Regions from separate parts of the Pseudoalteromonas sp. A22 genome, predicted to be linked through region 1. Evidence: predicted binding sites of a transcription regulator. Region 1 holds the regulator's gene; the other holds the start of a gene.
The links. Region 1 encodes ArgR, which controls arginine synthesis, uptake and breakdown. Its sites were predicted from a motif close to ANTGAATANNTATTCANT; they were not measured.
Positions count from the first base shown of each region.

Region 2: GSF04_RS18180 (OadG family transporter subunit) is a predicted target of ArgR. The motif match lies at 2,462-2,479, and genes of this name have one in related genera.

Region 1 covers NZ_CP047238.1:3,121,932-3,129,854, forward strand. Annotated here, with positions in the region: gene GSF04_RS18955 (hypothetical protein) at 91-624, shown strand; gene GSF04_RS18960 (5-formyltetrahydrofolate cyclo-ligase) at 621-1,250, shown strand; gene rpiA (ribose-5-phosphate isomerase RpiA) at 1,355-2,008, shown strand; gene serA (phosphoglycerate dehydrogenase) at 2,020-3,249, shown strand; gene mdh (malate dehydrogenase) at 3,313-4,245, opposite strand; gene argR (transcriptional regulator ArgR) at 4,487-4,954, shown strand; gene GSF04_RS18985 (OB-fold-containig protein) at 5,357-5,968, shown strand; gene GSF04_RS18990 (SPFH domain-containing protein) at 6,052-7,923, shown strand, end outside.
Region 2 covers NZ_CP047238.1:2,957,824-2,965,746, forward strand. Annotated here, with positions in the region: gene GSF04_RS18170 (sodium ion-translocating decarboxylase subunit beta) at 1-341, opposite strand, end outside; partial or broken gene oadA (sodium-extruding oxaloacetate decarboxylase subunit alpha) at 352-2,132, opposite strand; gene GSF04_RS18180 (OadG family transporter subunit) at 2,145-2,393, opposite strand; gene GSF04_RS18185 (YcxB family protein) at 2,852-3,346, shown strand; gene csrA (carbon storage regulator CsrA) at 3,422-3,607, opposite strand; gene GSF04_RS18195 (aspartate kinase) at 3,698-4,921, opposite strand; gene alaS (alanine--tRNA ligase) at 4,929-7,532, opposite strand; gene GSF04_RS18205 (regulatory protein RecX) at 7,537-7,923, opposite strand, start outside.

The sequences.
Region 1 (7,923 bases):
CCAGATTGTAAAAATTTCCTTTTATCCTTCTACAGTTACCTATAATCTAGATATACTCAATACTATCTCTCTACAACTTAGGCACGCACCATGAACGAGCAGTTTAAAGTCGTCTTCGTTGGCATGGCCGACGGTAAGGATCAACAAAGCGCCGCTATCGCAATGGCAGACAGGTTGAAAACCTCACCCTCAAAGATCCAGCAATTTTACGCTGGCAAAAACTTGTTTGCTCCTGCTGATAAAGCCAAAGCACTAAAACAGGTAAAATTACTTGCAAGTGCGGGGATCAATGCCAAGCTACAAAGCCAAACAGCCGCTACTCCAACTAACGCAGATCAAGAGCGCGTATTTGAAGCGCTGGATTACATCACAAGCAGTCTAATACGTATCGAAGAGCGATTAGAGGAGCTCGAGCAACGCGTAGCACCAACTCCCCATACTAAAATAGAAGATACAACAGACGAAGAATGGGAGACGAAGGAGCTATTTGATGAACTGGACTTTGAGCCTAGCCCTCCGGCTAAATCTAAGACTTGGCTATATTATCTGCTCGCTGTATTAATTATTTTATTTATTCTGCTTGGTGTAAGTTTGTTTTTCCCTGAGTGGCTCGCGTTAGAATGAGTAAAACTAATAACAACATAAATAAATCTCAAGTTACTCGTGCTAATTTGAGAAAAATGATTAGAAATGCAAGAAACTCGCTATCGGCAGAGCAACAGAAGACAGCCGCGGCACACCTCAACATTAATTTTTTTCAACAAATAAACCTCCCAGAAAATGCCAATGTAGGGGTCTATATTCAAAACGATGGCGAACTAGATACATCCCTTTTAATTCAATCGCTTTGGGACAAAAAACACCAGGTTTTCTTACCCGTAATTCACCCCTTCAACCCTGCAAATTTACTCTTCCAGAAGTATGAAAAAAACTCACCCATGAAGACAAATCGCTATGCTATCTTGGAACCTAAGTTAGATTGTTCAGCTGTGGCACCGCTTGCATCATTGGATTTACTGTTGATGCCTCTGGTTGCTTTTGATGAGCAAGGTAATCGCCTCGGTATGGGCGGTGGGTACTACGATAGAACATTAGCGTTACACTACGCTGAGCAGCGAGCTAAACCAGCACTTGTTGGCCTTGCTCATGATTGCCAGCAAGTTCCAAGCTTACCAACAGCAGCTTGGGATGTACCGCTCCCAACTATCCTCACTCCAACCCAACTATACACTTGGCCAAAAAATAATTGAGCAGGCAAACAGTTAAGCGCATTTTGAGGCGCTTTTGACCATGACGCTGACACTTTGATTGAGTTATACTCCATACAACTTCAATGACAACTAAGTGTAGCGTTATGACTCAAGATGAAATGAAAAAAGCCGCAGCATGGGCAGCTTTGAACTATGTAGAAGAAAACACCATTGTTGGGGTTGGTACAGGCTCGACGGTAAACCACTTTATTGATGCGCTTGGCAGTATCAAGGATCAAATCAAAGGGGCAGTATCAAGCTCTGAAGCTTCAACAGAGAAGCTAAAAGCACTTGGTATTGAAGTTTTCGAGTTAAACGATGTGTCAGAGCTTGCGGTATATGTTGATGGTGCAGATGAAATCAACAGCACCAACGAAATGATAAAAGGCGGTGGCGCAGCACTGACGCGCGAGAAAATCGTTGCAGCCGTTGCCAAGAAATTTGTTTGTATCGTTGATAATACAAAGCATGTTGAGACGCTAGGCGCATTTCCACTACCAGTTGAAGTGATCCCAATGGCGCGTAGTTACGTGGCAAGAGAGTTACTAAAATTAGGTGGCGATCCAGTTTACCGCCAAGGCGTTATCACTGATAACGGCAATGTCATTCTTGATGTGCATGGCCTAGAAATTAGCGCAGCAAAAGCGCTTGAAGAAAAAATTAACCAGATTGTTGGCGTCGTGACTAATGGCTTATTTGCCATGCGTGGCGCTGACGTTGTAATAACAGGCACTCCAGAAGGGCCTAAAATCAACTAGTGAGATTACAGATGAGCAAGGTTTCGTTATCAAAGGATAAAATTCGAATTTTGTTGTTAGAAGGCGTGCATCAAAGCGCCGTTGAGACGCTAAAGCGCAACGGTTATAGCAACATAGACTACGTTAAAACATCCTTACCGGAGCCTGAGCTGATCGAGCGGATCAAAGACGCTCACTTTGTCGGGATCCGCTCGCGTACCCACCTTACGGAAGCAGTATTAGACCAAGCTGAAAAGCTGGTCGCTGTTGGCTGTTTCTGCATCGGCACCAACCAAGTGGATTTGGATGCCGCTAAAAAACGTGGTATCGCCGTATTCAACGCGCCATTTTCTAACACTCGCTCTGTGGCTGAACTTGTACTGGGTGAAATTCTCTTGTTACTGCGCCGTGTTCCTGAGCGCAACGCAAAGGCGCATCGCGGTGAGTGGGATAAATCTGCCGACGGTTCATACGAAGCTCGTGGTAAAACGCTAGGTATTATTGGTTATGGTCACATTGGCACCCAGCTTGGCATTATGGCTGAGAATATCGGGATGAACGTCGAGTTTTATGACATCGAAGATAAGCTCACGCTCGGCAACGCAACGCAGTTACACACGCTTACGCAATTGTTACAAAGAGCGGACGTGGTCAGTTTGCATGTACCGGAGACATCGCAGACCAAAAACCTTATCGGCATGGCTGAAATTGAAGTGATGAAGCAAGGCGCAATCCTAATTAACGCATCACGTGGAACGGTTGTTGATATCGACGCTTTAGCTGAAGCATTGGCGGCCAAGAAGCTTTCCGGCGCTGCTATTGATGTATTCCCCGTTGAGCCAAAATCTAATCATGAAGAATTCGTCTCACCACTACGCGAGTTTGACAATGTGCTGCTAACACCACACGTCGGTGGTTCTACCCAAGAAGCACAAGAAAATATCGGTGTGGAAGTCGCGGGTAAGTTGGCGAAATATTCAGATAACGGTTCAACAGTCACGGCTGTGAACTTCCCTGAGGTTTCTCTACCTGAATTATCAAACCGAAGTCGTTTATTACACGTACACGTAAACCGCCCAGGCGTACTAACGCAAATCAACCAAGCGTTCGCTCAGCACGGTATCAATATTGCGGCGCAATACCTACAAACGGATGAATCTATTGGTTACGTGGTTATCGACGTCGATAGCGACCACTCTGAAGTGGCGTTGAAAGAGTTAAGTGCAGTTGAAGGAACTATTAGAGCACGTATTCTTCACTAAGAATAATCACACATAAAAAAACCAGTCACTGTGAAGCGACTGGTTTTTTTGTATCAATCTGGCTTACGCCATGAAATCAACACCTTCTTTGATGTCTTTTTCAAGTGTCGCTAGCATGTCGTCTTTTGCTTTTTGCTCAAACGCGCTTAGCTCACCGTAAGGAAGTAACTTCTCTACACCGTTTTTACCAAGGATAACTGGCTGTGCAAAGAATGTTGCATCGCCTGTGTTACCTTCAACGTATGCGTACTCAAGTACTTCTTCACCTTGTAGACCTTTCACTAGCGAGAAGCAGAAACGTGCTGCTGCTGCACCCATTGAAAGTGTAGCTGAACCGCCACCCGCTTTAGCTTCAACCACTTCAGTACCCGCGTTTTGGATACGAGTCGTTAGTGCAGCAACTTCTTCGTCAGTGAACTCAACACCTTCAACTTGAGAAAGTAGAGGTAGAATTGTAGTACCTGAGTGACCACCAATTACTGGGATCTTAACTTCAGCAACGTCTAGGCCCTTAAGCTCTGCGATGAAGGTCTCAGCGCGGATAACGTCAAGCGTTGTTACACCGAATACGCGAGCTGGATCATAAGTACCTGCTTTTTTGAACACTTCAGCAACGATTGGTACCGTGCCATTTACTGGGTTTGTGATGATACCAACAAGTGCTTTAGGGCAGCTTCTAACGATACCTTCAGCAAGTGTCTTGATGATACCTGCGTTAACGTTGAATAGGTCAGCACGGTCCATACCAGGCTTACGAGGCATACCAGCTGGGATAAGCACTACGTCAGCACCTGCAAGAGCTGGGTCTAGGTCGTCTTTACCATAACCCGCTACTTTTACCGCAGTTGGGATGTGAGATAAGTCAACTGCAACACCAGGTACAACAGGTGCAACGTCATAAAGCGCTAACTCAGAGCCAGCTGGAAGACCATTTTTAAGCAATAAAGATAGAGCTTGACCGATACCGCCAGCGGCACCTAATACAGCAACTTTCATTTGAATTCTCCATAATTTGAAGGTGGAATTGAGTGTGCAGTAAAGATAATGAAAAGCGCTGTTAAACACAAATTAATCACGGTTATTTTCGAGATTTTTTGACTAATGTCTTAAATAAAAGTGTAAAGATCGCGACACTTTGTACACTTATGCTTTACGACTGCCATTTTGGTCGCGCAAATTTGGGAATCTCGGCGGTTTTGTGTAGAATTTAAAGATTAGCCGTAAAAGAAGACAGACTATGCAGCCGCAAGAAAAACAAGAAGCACTGATCAAAACATTTAAAGCCATTTTAAAAGAAGAAAACTTTGGCTCTCAAGGTGAAATTGTTGATGCTCTAAAACAACAAGGGTTTGACAACGTCAGTCAGAGCAAAGTGTCGCGCATGCTGAGCAAGTTTGGTGCTGTGCGTACACGTAATGCTAAGCAAGAAATGGTTTACTGCTTACCCGCTGAAATGAGCGTGCCAACAGCAAAAAGCCCTTTGCGTCAGTTAGTCGTTGATATTATGCACAACGAAATGATGATTATTATTCGAACCAGTCCCGGTGCTGCACAGTTAATTGCGAGGCTACTTGACTCATTAGGTACCGCAGATGGCGTATTAGGTACCATCGCTGGCGATGACACGATTTTTATTGCCCCTGCCAAAGTATCTGAAATCGACGTTACTTTAGATAAAGTAAAAACCCTGTTCGATAACGTTTAGTCTATTATTTTTATCGGTGCTAACTCACAGGTTAGCACATACTCTGATACTCTAGCTTCTACGAACACGCTTCCCCACTATCACGATAAACAGAATAAATTGCTTATCTTTACAGCAAAAAACGTTTGACATAATATGTCTAATTGTGGCAACTTTAGAAACGCATGTGAGGTTTTCTCACTACGCATGGATGGTTTTTAAGCTGATTGATTAGCTTCTCGGATTTGTTTCCTACAGTGTCTCCGTCTTACCGGACACGAACGCTATTCGCTTCACTCAATCATCTCACATTCTATGATGCGGAACTCACCGCTTGATAAACACAAAGACACCTTGCGGCGCTGAGTGGACAATTCACTGACTTAACCGCTTAAAAGGAAATACAAGGAACTAGGATCAGCAATGGAATTTTTAAATACTGCATTTACGTTTCCCACTGTTATTTTTTCAACACTATTACTCATAGTGCTGTTGTTCTGGTTAATTGCTTTACTCGGTTTTGCTGATATCGATATCTTAGAAGGCGATGTTGATATTGAAGCCGAAGGCGCAAGCTCTGGTTCTTTTTGGGAAGTCGCTTTTGGCGGCGTCCCTGTGAGTATTTCATTGAGTTTAATCATCGCGCTGGGCTGGATTATCAGTATTTATGTGCAACAGTTTTTTGCTTACCTACTAGGCAATGGCATTTTTTACTACCTGATGGGCACGGTATTTATGCTTGCCAGCCTCATTGCAGCATTACCACTCACAGCCGTCATTGTAAGGCCATTACGACGCTTTTTCGAAAGCCAAGAAACCACTTCTAAGCAAGCGCTGGTTGGGCTCGAATGCGTTATTGCAACATCAAGGGTTAGCAACACGTTCGGTCAAGCCAGAGTATTTATTCAAGGAACGGAGCAACTTATCGAAGTGCGCTCGGATGAAGATAACACTTTCACACTAGGAGACAGTGCTTTACTTATCGAACATGACACCCTTACACATAGCTACACGATTGTGGCTAAACCTTGGTAATAGTACGAAAAATAACGGAATTTAGGAACGAGTTGGCATAGCTAATACCAACTCAAACAACATAGCGCAACGCAGGAAAAAACATGGAATTTCTAAACAACCTCGGACCGGTGCTCGCAATCGTGGGCATATCCATCGTCATTATTTTTGCCATTCTACTTCTGATTGGAAAGTTCTACCGCAAGGTTGAACAAGGTCAGGCATTGATCATCAACAAGATGAAAAACGAGCCGGATGTCACGACAACGGGCGGCATTGTGCTACCTGTGATCCATAAAATGGAAGTCATGGATATTTCAACTAACCGCATGGTATTGGAGCGTCGTGAAAATAGCGGCCTTATCTGTAAAGACAATATCCGTGCTGACATCGCCATCACTTTTTACATTCGCGTAAACGAAAACAAAGAAGATATCCTACGCGTTGCGAAACAAGTTGGCTGTGCTCGCGCATCGGCACCAGAAACCTTGCAAGCATTATTTGAGGCAAAATTCTCCGAAGCCTTGAAAACCGTTGGTAAGCGCATGAATTTTGAGGAACTATTTACACATCGTAATGAGTTCCGAGATTCTATTAAAGAAGTGATTGGACAAGATTTATCTGGCTATACGTTAGAGGATGTGGCAATTGATTATCTTGAACAAACCTCTATCGACAAGTTAGATCCAAATAACATTCTTGACGCTGAAGGTATTCGCCGTATTACCGAAAAAACCTCACGCCAAAACGTGGAAACTAACCAGCTTAAATGTGATGAAAAAGCGCAAATCGACAACCAAAACCAAGCAGCCTTTGAAAAAGCCGCAGAAGTCGAGCGTCAACGAGAAGATGCCAGCGCGAGACAACGCCGTGAAATCGAATCAGTGCGCGCCCGCGAAGCCGCAGAAGCTGAACGTGTTAAGCATGAAGAGCGCTTAAAAGCCGAAGAAGCACGCCTCAAAGCAGACGAAGCAATTGCAATTGCAGAACACAACAAACAACGCGAAATCGATGTTGCAGAGCAAAATCGTCTTCGCTTACTCGGTATAGAAGAAGAAAAAGTCACGCGTTCTCGCCAGATTGAAATTATCGAACGTGAGCGTGAAACCGAAATTTTACGTATCCAAAAAGCCAAAGCACTGGAAGTCGAGCAAAAAGAAATCGCCGATGTTCAGCGTGAACGGGTTGCCGTTGAGAAAACCGTTGCCGAGGAACAAGAGCGCATCAAAGACGTGCAATGTATTGCTGAAGCCGAGCGTGAAAAACAAGCAAAAATTATTCTTGCTCAAGCTGAGGCCGAAGAAGCGTTGGTTAAAGATATTGAAGCGGCTAAAGCTAAAGAGCAAGCTGCCGAATTTAAAGCCCGTGAAATGGAAAAAATGGCCGCAGCAGAATTACGTATTGCGAACCAAACCGCAGAGTCGAAGAAAATTCTTGCCGAGGCAGCCCAAGTTGAAGCAGCAGCGCCTGGTCTTGCAGAAGCCGATATCATCAAAGCAAAAGCAGCAGCTAGTGCGATACAGGGTGAAACAGACGCTAAAGTGCTACAGCAAAAACTAGAAGCGGAAGCACAAGGTAAACGTGATATTGGCCGCGCCGAAGCCGAAGTACAAGCAGCAATGGCAGAGGCAACCAAGAAGCAAAGTGAAGCCGAAGCGCAAGGCAAACGTGAAATTGGTTTGGCAGAAGCTGAGGTTCAATCAGCAATGGCTGAGGCAATTGAAAAACAAGGTGAAGCAGAAGCTATCAACCTTGAACGTAAGATGTCAGCAGAAGCCAAAGGTCTTACAGAGAAGCTGGAAGCACTGAATAAGATGGATAAAGACGCCCGTGAATACGAAGGCTTCACGCTACAGTTAAACCAACAGAAAGAGCTGACGCTTGCGAGTATCGAAGCGAACAAGCAGGTTTCTGCAAGTCAGGCTGAAGTATTAGGTAAAGCACTGAGCGGTGCTGATATCAACTTTATGGGTGGC
Region 2 (7,923 bases), 160 kb from region 1:
CCAAATTGAGCTGCGGCACCAAGCAACAGCATCTTGGGGTTAGCTATCAAAGCACTAAAGTCCGTCATCGCCCCCACCCCCATAAAGATCAGTAAGGGGAATACTCCGCTGTCTATACCTATGTAATACACGTAGTATAAAAGCCCACCAGGATCGGCAAGCCCAGCGACAGGAATATTCGTGAGTATGGCACCAAAGCCAATAGGCACCAATAGCAACGGCTCAAAGCCTTTGGCGATCGCAAGATACAAAAGTCCGCAGCCCACAGCCATCATACAAAGTGCAGGCACGGTGAAGTTGGCAAGTCCTGTTGCTTGCCATAAATTAAGTAACCCTTCCATCACGACATCCTTATGCTAAAGACATGATGGCATCGCCAGCACTGACGGAGTCGCCTTCAGAGACGAGTAGCTCCGCGACTTGCCCACTGTGTGTTGCGCGCACCTCGGTTTCCATTTTCATGGCTTCCATGATGAGTACCACATCGCCTTCTTGCACCTCATCTCCTGCGCGCACCATAAGCTTAAAGATGTTGCCAGCAAGTGGCGCATTCAAAGTTTCACTGGAGCTTACCGAGGTTGACTGAGGAATAAGCTCACTGTCTTTGACTTGTACTTCTTGTAACTCTCCACCCGGCGCAACCACCACATCGTATACTTTGCCATCCACTTTTACGCTGTAACGCTCACTAGTTGATGACTTGGCTTTAGCAGGCGTCGCTGCAGCTTTTTGCTCTTTGCTTTCAACAAGCGTCGGTTTTGGCTCAAACGCATCTGGATTATTGCGATTTTTCAGGAATTTAAGGCCAATCTGCGGGAATAATGCATAGGTAAGCACATCATCAATAACCTCGTCGGCTAAGGTAATTTGCTCCTCTTTTGAAGTGGCGACTAACTCGCTTTGTAAACTATCCAGCTCAGGTTCAATTAAGTCTGCAGGACGGCAGGTAATAGGCTCTGCGCCTTCAAGCACGCGTTGTTGCAAAGCTTGGTCGACTTGCGCTGGTGTCGCTCCATATTCGCCTTTCAGCACGCCAGCAGTTTCTTTGGTTATAGACTTGTAACGCTCACCGGTAAGTACGTTTAATACCGCTTGCGTCCCGACAATCTGTGAGGTTGGTGTTACCAGCGGTAAGTAGCCAAGTTCTTTACGCACACTTGGAATTTCTTTTAGTACTGCGTCAAGCTTGTCACCTGCACCTTGCTCTCGCAGTTGATTTTCCATATTTGTTAACATGCCACCAGGCACTTGTGCAGATAGAATACGACCATCTACTCCTTTTAAGCTACCCTCAAAAGCTGCATATTTCTTTCTCACCTCACGGAAATAGGCTGCGATCTCTTCTAGCTCCAGTAAATCAAGCCCTGTATCACGTTCTGTACCTTCCACAATCGCCGCGATAGTTTCTGTTGCACTATGGCCATAGGTCATACTCATAGAAGATATCGCCGTATCGAGCATATCGATACCCGCATCTATGGCTTTTTGATAAGTTGCAGTACTGAGCCCTGTGGTTGCATGGCACTGCATTGCGATAGGAATAGAGACGGACGCTTTAAGCCCAGAGATTAACTTTTCGGCATCATAGGGTTTCAGTAATCCAGCCATGTCCTTGATACAAATGGAATGACAGCCTAAGTCTTCGAGCTGCTTGGCCTGCATGAGCCACATTTCCAGCGTATGAACAGGGCTTACGGTGTACGAAATCGTGCCCTGCGCATGCGCGCCCACTTTGATGGCCGCTTTAATAGCCGTTTCTAAGTTGCGCACGTCGTTCATTGCATCGAATATTCTAAATACATCTACCCCGTTATGGTGGGCACGTTCAACAAACTTTTCGACAACATCATCAGCATAATGACGATAGCCCAATAGATTCTGACCACGCAGTAGCATTTGCTGTTTGGTTTTTGGCATTGCAGCTTTCAGTGCACGGATCCGCTCCCATGGATCTTCGCCTAAATAGCGAATACACGAGTCGAAGGTTGCTCCCCCCATGATTCAACAGACCAGTAGCCCATATTGTCGAGCTTCTCAGCGATAGGAAGCATATCTTCCAAGCGCATTCTGGTGGCGAGTAATGACTGATGCGCATCGCGCAGCACTAATTCGGTTAGCTTTAACTGTGACATGCAAAACCCCTATTAATTGTTTTTTCTGTAGGCTGCAACGGCAGCGCTAATGGCTGCAATATGTGCCTGCGGCACACCCTGTGACGATGTTGCTCTGGTTGTTTTTGATCTTGTGGTACTTGGCTCTACTTCTTTAAATTGAGCAGCAAAGTTGGCCAACAGTCGCATCGCAAAAATCAAAATGGACAGAAAAACAAAAACACCAACCATACCGGTCAGCATAAGATTTCCTGCTTGCAGTAGCTGCGCTCCAATATCCATTTTTACCCCTTACTTGCTGTTTGGTTTTCCTGTTCGATGTTAACGAACTGGTATAAACCTTCACTTTTTGTAGATATTTATTCACCTTATAACAAAAAATGTTCCACTGTAAAGCCTGCTGTAAATTGGTATTACCAAAACACTTAACTTACAAATAATCAGTGAGTTAGCTAGAAAAGCACTAATAAATATGGAAAACCAACGTAATAAATATGAAAAATATTCAAAATAGCGCCAACTAATACTGAGTTCCTAATGAATATAGAAAGGATTTTTGATTACGCAAGATAAATTGTAAATTGGACTGACCAAGAATTAACGTTTACGTAAACGTCATACTGTATGGCGCGTATTTCGCTGGATATAGCAAAAAGGAACTGCAAACAATTTATTCGCGTTACAGCTTTTTCAATATAGATGGGTATAATAATGGGAAATTTTTACCACAACGAACGTCTATGCCCTCCCTTGAACAAAATGAAAATTTATCTTTTCAAAGCCAATTTAAGTTAGATAAAGCCTATTATCGAGAGTGTTTTGAAGAATCTGAAGCCAATGGACTTGCTGTTAAGCCGAAATATGGCTTGCTTGTACTGCTAATTGCATTGGGGCTGTTTGCTATTTACGGGTTGCAGGAGCACTACGTCGGGAACTTTCTTATTCTATTGGCTGTGGTTGAATGCGTCGCTTTCTACTATCGTAAAGCTTGGTGGGTGATAAGACAGTCGTATTCTCGCGCTGCTGGCAATGTCGTCAAAGTTTCAATCACTAAAACTGGTATTAGCACCAAAGCGACACATGCCGAATTTTCTTACCCATTTGACGACTTAGATAAACTCGTTGAAACGAGTAGAGGTTTTTTGGTATTTCACCAAAACAAACCGAGCTATATCAGTAAATCTGGACTTAACGAAGAAGCGATTGCTTTTTTGTCTGGGCAGAGCCAGAAATAAGAAACCCCGCAGTGGCGGGGTTTTTTATGCCAGTCAAACTATGTTAACTAACATCGTAATTCAATATTTGGTCAATTACATATTGCCCGGGCTAGATTTCTCAGCCTGAATTCGCATGTAAATTTCTTCACGGTGAACTGAAACATCTTTAGGCGCATTTACACCAATACGTACTTGGTTACCTTTAACACCTAGTACTGTTACAGTCACTTCATCACCAATCATCAGGGTTTCACCTACTCGACGAGTTAGTATTAGCATTCTCTTGCTCCTGTTATTCCAAAATTTAAAAGATTCCGCGTCAAATCCATTTTAAATAAAAGTTCCTAGAAAAGTAAGCAAAAACTTCTTTTACTCAGTACTTTCCAATTCGAATTTGGCATGTAAAGCCCGTACAGCTAGCTCTAAATATTTTTCTTCTACCAGTGCCGAGATTTTTATCTCTGATGTAGATACTAATAGAGTGTGAATATTTTCTTCGGCCAATGCCATAAAAAAGAGACCAGCAACACCTGAATGAGATTTCATCCCGATGCCAACCGCTGAGATTTTTGCCACGTTAGCATTAACCTCTACCGTTGCGCCACCTAAATTTTGTGCATGTTGCGCTAAAACTTCTTCCGCCAGAATACAATCATTTGTGTGCACAGTAAAAGCATAGTCTATTTTTTTCTCACTGTGGTTCAAATGGTTAATCATATCGACTTCGATATTATGCTCACCAAGAAGAGAAAGTATATTGGCAAGATTACTAGGTTTTGCATCTACATTGTTAACTAAGATAAGCGCTTCGTCTTTGACACTCGCTACCCCAGAGACCACTTTAGTGTTTTTCATCTTACCTTCCTCATAGCTAATTAAGGTGCCGTTATCAGGAGAAAACGAAGAAAGTACGCGCAGTGGTACATTATATCGACCGGCCGCTTCAACCGAACGGATCTGCAAAACTTTAGCACCCACACTAGCCAGCTCCAACATCTCAGGAAAAGTAATATGTGATAAACGCCTTGCATTTGGCTCTATGCGTGGATCGGTAGTGTACACACCGTCGACATCAGTATATATCTGACATTCGTCTGCTTGCAAAGCCCCTGCGATTTCAACTGCTGAGGTATCTGTACCACCACGCCCCAACGTGGTGATATTGCCTTCTTCATCGCGTCCTTGAAATCCGGCAATAATGGTTATTCGGTTATGCTCAAGCTCTTGCTTTAAGCGGGTCGTGTCTATTTCTGTGATCCGCGCTTTAGAGAACATGTTATCGGTTTTAATACCAACCTGATCGGCAAGTAAGCTCACGGCAGAATGCCCACGCTTAATGATGGCCATCGCCAATAACGCGATAGAAACTTGTTCGCCGGTGGTGATCAACACATCTAGCTCACGAGAACTCGGACGTGCATCGATTTGTTGGGCAAGGGAAATGAGACGGTTTGTCTCGCCTGACATTGCAGACAACACGACCACCACTTGGTGGCCTTGTTGTTGTGTTTTGATAACGTGTTCGGCAACCGCCTCAATACGCTCTACCGAACCTACCGAGGTGCCACCAAACTTTTGTACAATCAGCGCCACTTGCTGATTACTGCGTTACTTCATTTAACCAAGTTGGAACACTGTTTAGTGCTGCGTCTAGGTTTTCTGGTTGTGAACCACCAGCTTGCGCCATATCAGGACGACCGCCACCTTTACCACCGACTTGAGAAGCCATGTGATTAACTAGCTCACCTGCTTTTACCTGACCAACTAAGTCTTTCGTTACGCCAGCGATTAGGCTTACTTTATCGCCATTTGCTACACCTAGCGCAATGACACCTGAGCCAATCTTGTTCTTCAGATCATCGACCATGCCACGCAGTGCTTTAGACTCAGTTCCTGCAACGTTCGCTACGAGTAATTTAATCCCATTCACTTCCGTTACAGAGTCAAGTAGCGTTGCACCCGCGGCACTTGCTAGTTTGTCATTTAGTTGAGCAACTTGCTTTTCAAGGCCTTTTGACTTTTCAAGTAGCGCAGATACTTTTTCTAGCACTGATGAGGTATCACCCTTAACCAAAGCTGCAATTTCAGAAAGCACTTGCTCTTGCTCATTAACATAAGCGATAGCATCAGCACCTGTTACTGCTTCGATACGACGAACACCCGCTGCGATACCGCCTTCTGATACAATCTTGAAGAGACCAATATCACCAGCGCGCTTCACGTGTGTACCACCACAAAGCTCGATTGAGTATCCACCGATTGAAACGACTCGAACTTCATCATCGTACTTTTCGCCAAAGAGCGCCATCGCACCTTTGTCTTTGGCAGCATCGATATCCATTAACTCAGTTTGCAGAGCAAAGTTACGGCGGATCTCTGCGTTCACTGCATCTTCTACTTGCTGCAACTGTGCTTTAGTGACGCCTTCAAAATGCGAGAAGTCGAAACGCAAACGATCTGGCAGTACCAATGAACCTTTTTGAGTAACATGATCACCCAACAAATCGCGCAGTGCTTTGTGTACTAAGTGCGTTGCAGTATGGTTTTTCTTCACTCGCTCGCGGCGCTCAGCATCAATACGTGCATCGGCTTTATCGTTAACACCAATGCGGCCAACCACATGACCATGGTGTGCAAATGCATTACCTAGCTTTTGCGTGTCAGTAACCACAAACTCGCCGTTAGCTACTTTTAGTACACCCGTATCACCAACTTGGCCGCCTGACTCAGCGTAGAAAGGCGTGCGGTCAAGGATAACCACACCTTGTTCACCATCTTCTAACGTATTGGTGTGTTGACCTTCTTTAAAGATTTCAACCACAGTGCCGGTATAGTGCTCAGCATCATAGCCTTTAAAGTCAGTGTTTTTATCAGACTTCAAGCGCTCGTTGTAATCTGCACCGAACTTGCCAGCTGCTTGCGCTTTTTTACGCTGCTCTTCCATGCATGCTTGGAAGCCACGCTCGTCGATCGTCATAAAACGCTCACGCGCTACATCTGCTGTTAAGTCCGCAGGGAAACCGTAAGTGTCATACAGTTTGAACACTAAATCGCCTGGAATAACGTCGCCTTCAATGCCAGCTAGACTCTCTTCTAGAATAGTTAAACCACGGTCTAAGGTTTTACCAAACTGATCTTCTTCAATACGCAATACTTTTTCGATAATTGCTTGTTGCTTCACTAATTCAGGGTAAGCTTCACCCATTTGCTCAGCGAGTGCAGCAACTAACTTAAAGAAGAATGCCCCTTTTGCACCGAGTTTATTACCGTGGCGAACTGCACGACGAATGATGCGACGTAGCACGTAACCACGACCTTCATTCGATGGCATGACGCCGTCAGCAATAAGGAACGCACACGAACGAATGTGGTCAGCAACTACACGTAGTGATTTATCTTCTAAATCTTGAGCATCTGTTACTTTTGCAGCGGCTTTAATCAGCGCTTGGAACAGGTCAATCTCATAGTTTGAGTGCACACCTTGCATAATTGCAGAGATACGCTCAAGGCCCATTCCGGTATCAACCGACTGCATTGGCAGCGGTTCCATTGTGCCGTCCGCATGACGGTTGTACTGCATGAATACTAAGTTCCAGATCTCAATGAAGCGATCACCGTCTTCTTCTGGTGAGCCCGGAGGTCCACCCCAAATGTGTTCGCCGTGGTCATAAAAGATTTCAGAGCAAGGGCCACAAGGACCCGTGTCGCCCATTGACCAAAAGTTATCCGCCGTCGCAATACGGATGATCCTGTCTTCAGGAACACCAACTTGTTTTGACCAGATCTCAAATGCTTCGTCGTCTTCATGGTAAACCGTGACTAGTAGCTTTTCTTTTGGCAGCTTGATCACATCCGTAAGGAAACCCCAAGCAAACTTAATTGCGTCGGTTTTAAAATAGTCACCGAAGCTAAAGTTACCTAGCATTTCGAAGAAAGTATGGTGCCTTGCGGTATAACCTACGTTTTCAAGGTCGTTATGTTTACCACCAGCACGAACACAGCGCTGTGAACTGGTTGCTCGCGTATAAGGGCGTTTTTCCGCACCCAAGAAGGCATCTTTAAACTGCACCATACCAGCGTTGGTGAACAGTAAGGTGGCATCATTACCCGGAATTAACGAGCTTGAAGGCACCACTTGGTGCTGTTGTTTAGCAAAGAAATCTAAGAAGCTTTGCCTGATTTGTGCGGTAGTCATATGCTGCATGTGATCATTCACCCTTTATTTCTTCTTGCTCTGCTGCAGTCATTGCAGCTTCAATTGCAAAATCTATTTCATCAAAACTAAAGCCACGATAACTCATGTAACGTACGCGCTTAGTTTTTTCTTTATATTCTATCGGTTGTGCGCAAAGACCGTACTTTTTTTCATAGGTTTTTGCGGCTTGCATGTACCAATCAATTTCACGCTCAGCGATTAGCGTATGCAAAGTATCTCGGCTCACACCCTTTTGCCCTGCATCCATTAATACACGCTTTTCTCCAAGTCCTTTTGCAATCTGGCGGTTTAAAAAGCTCTCTGCATAGCGGTCGTCATTAACGTAATCAAGCGACTTTAGCCAAGATACCAATTGCTCCGCGACTGCCGCTGTAGCCCC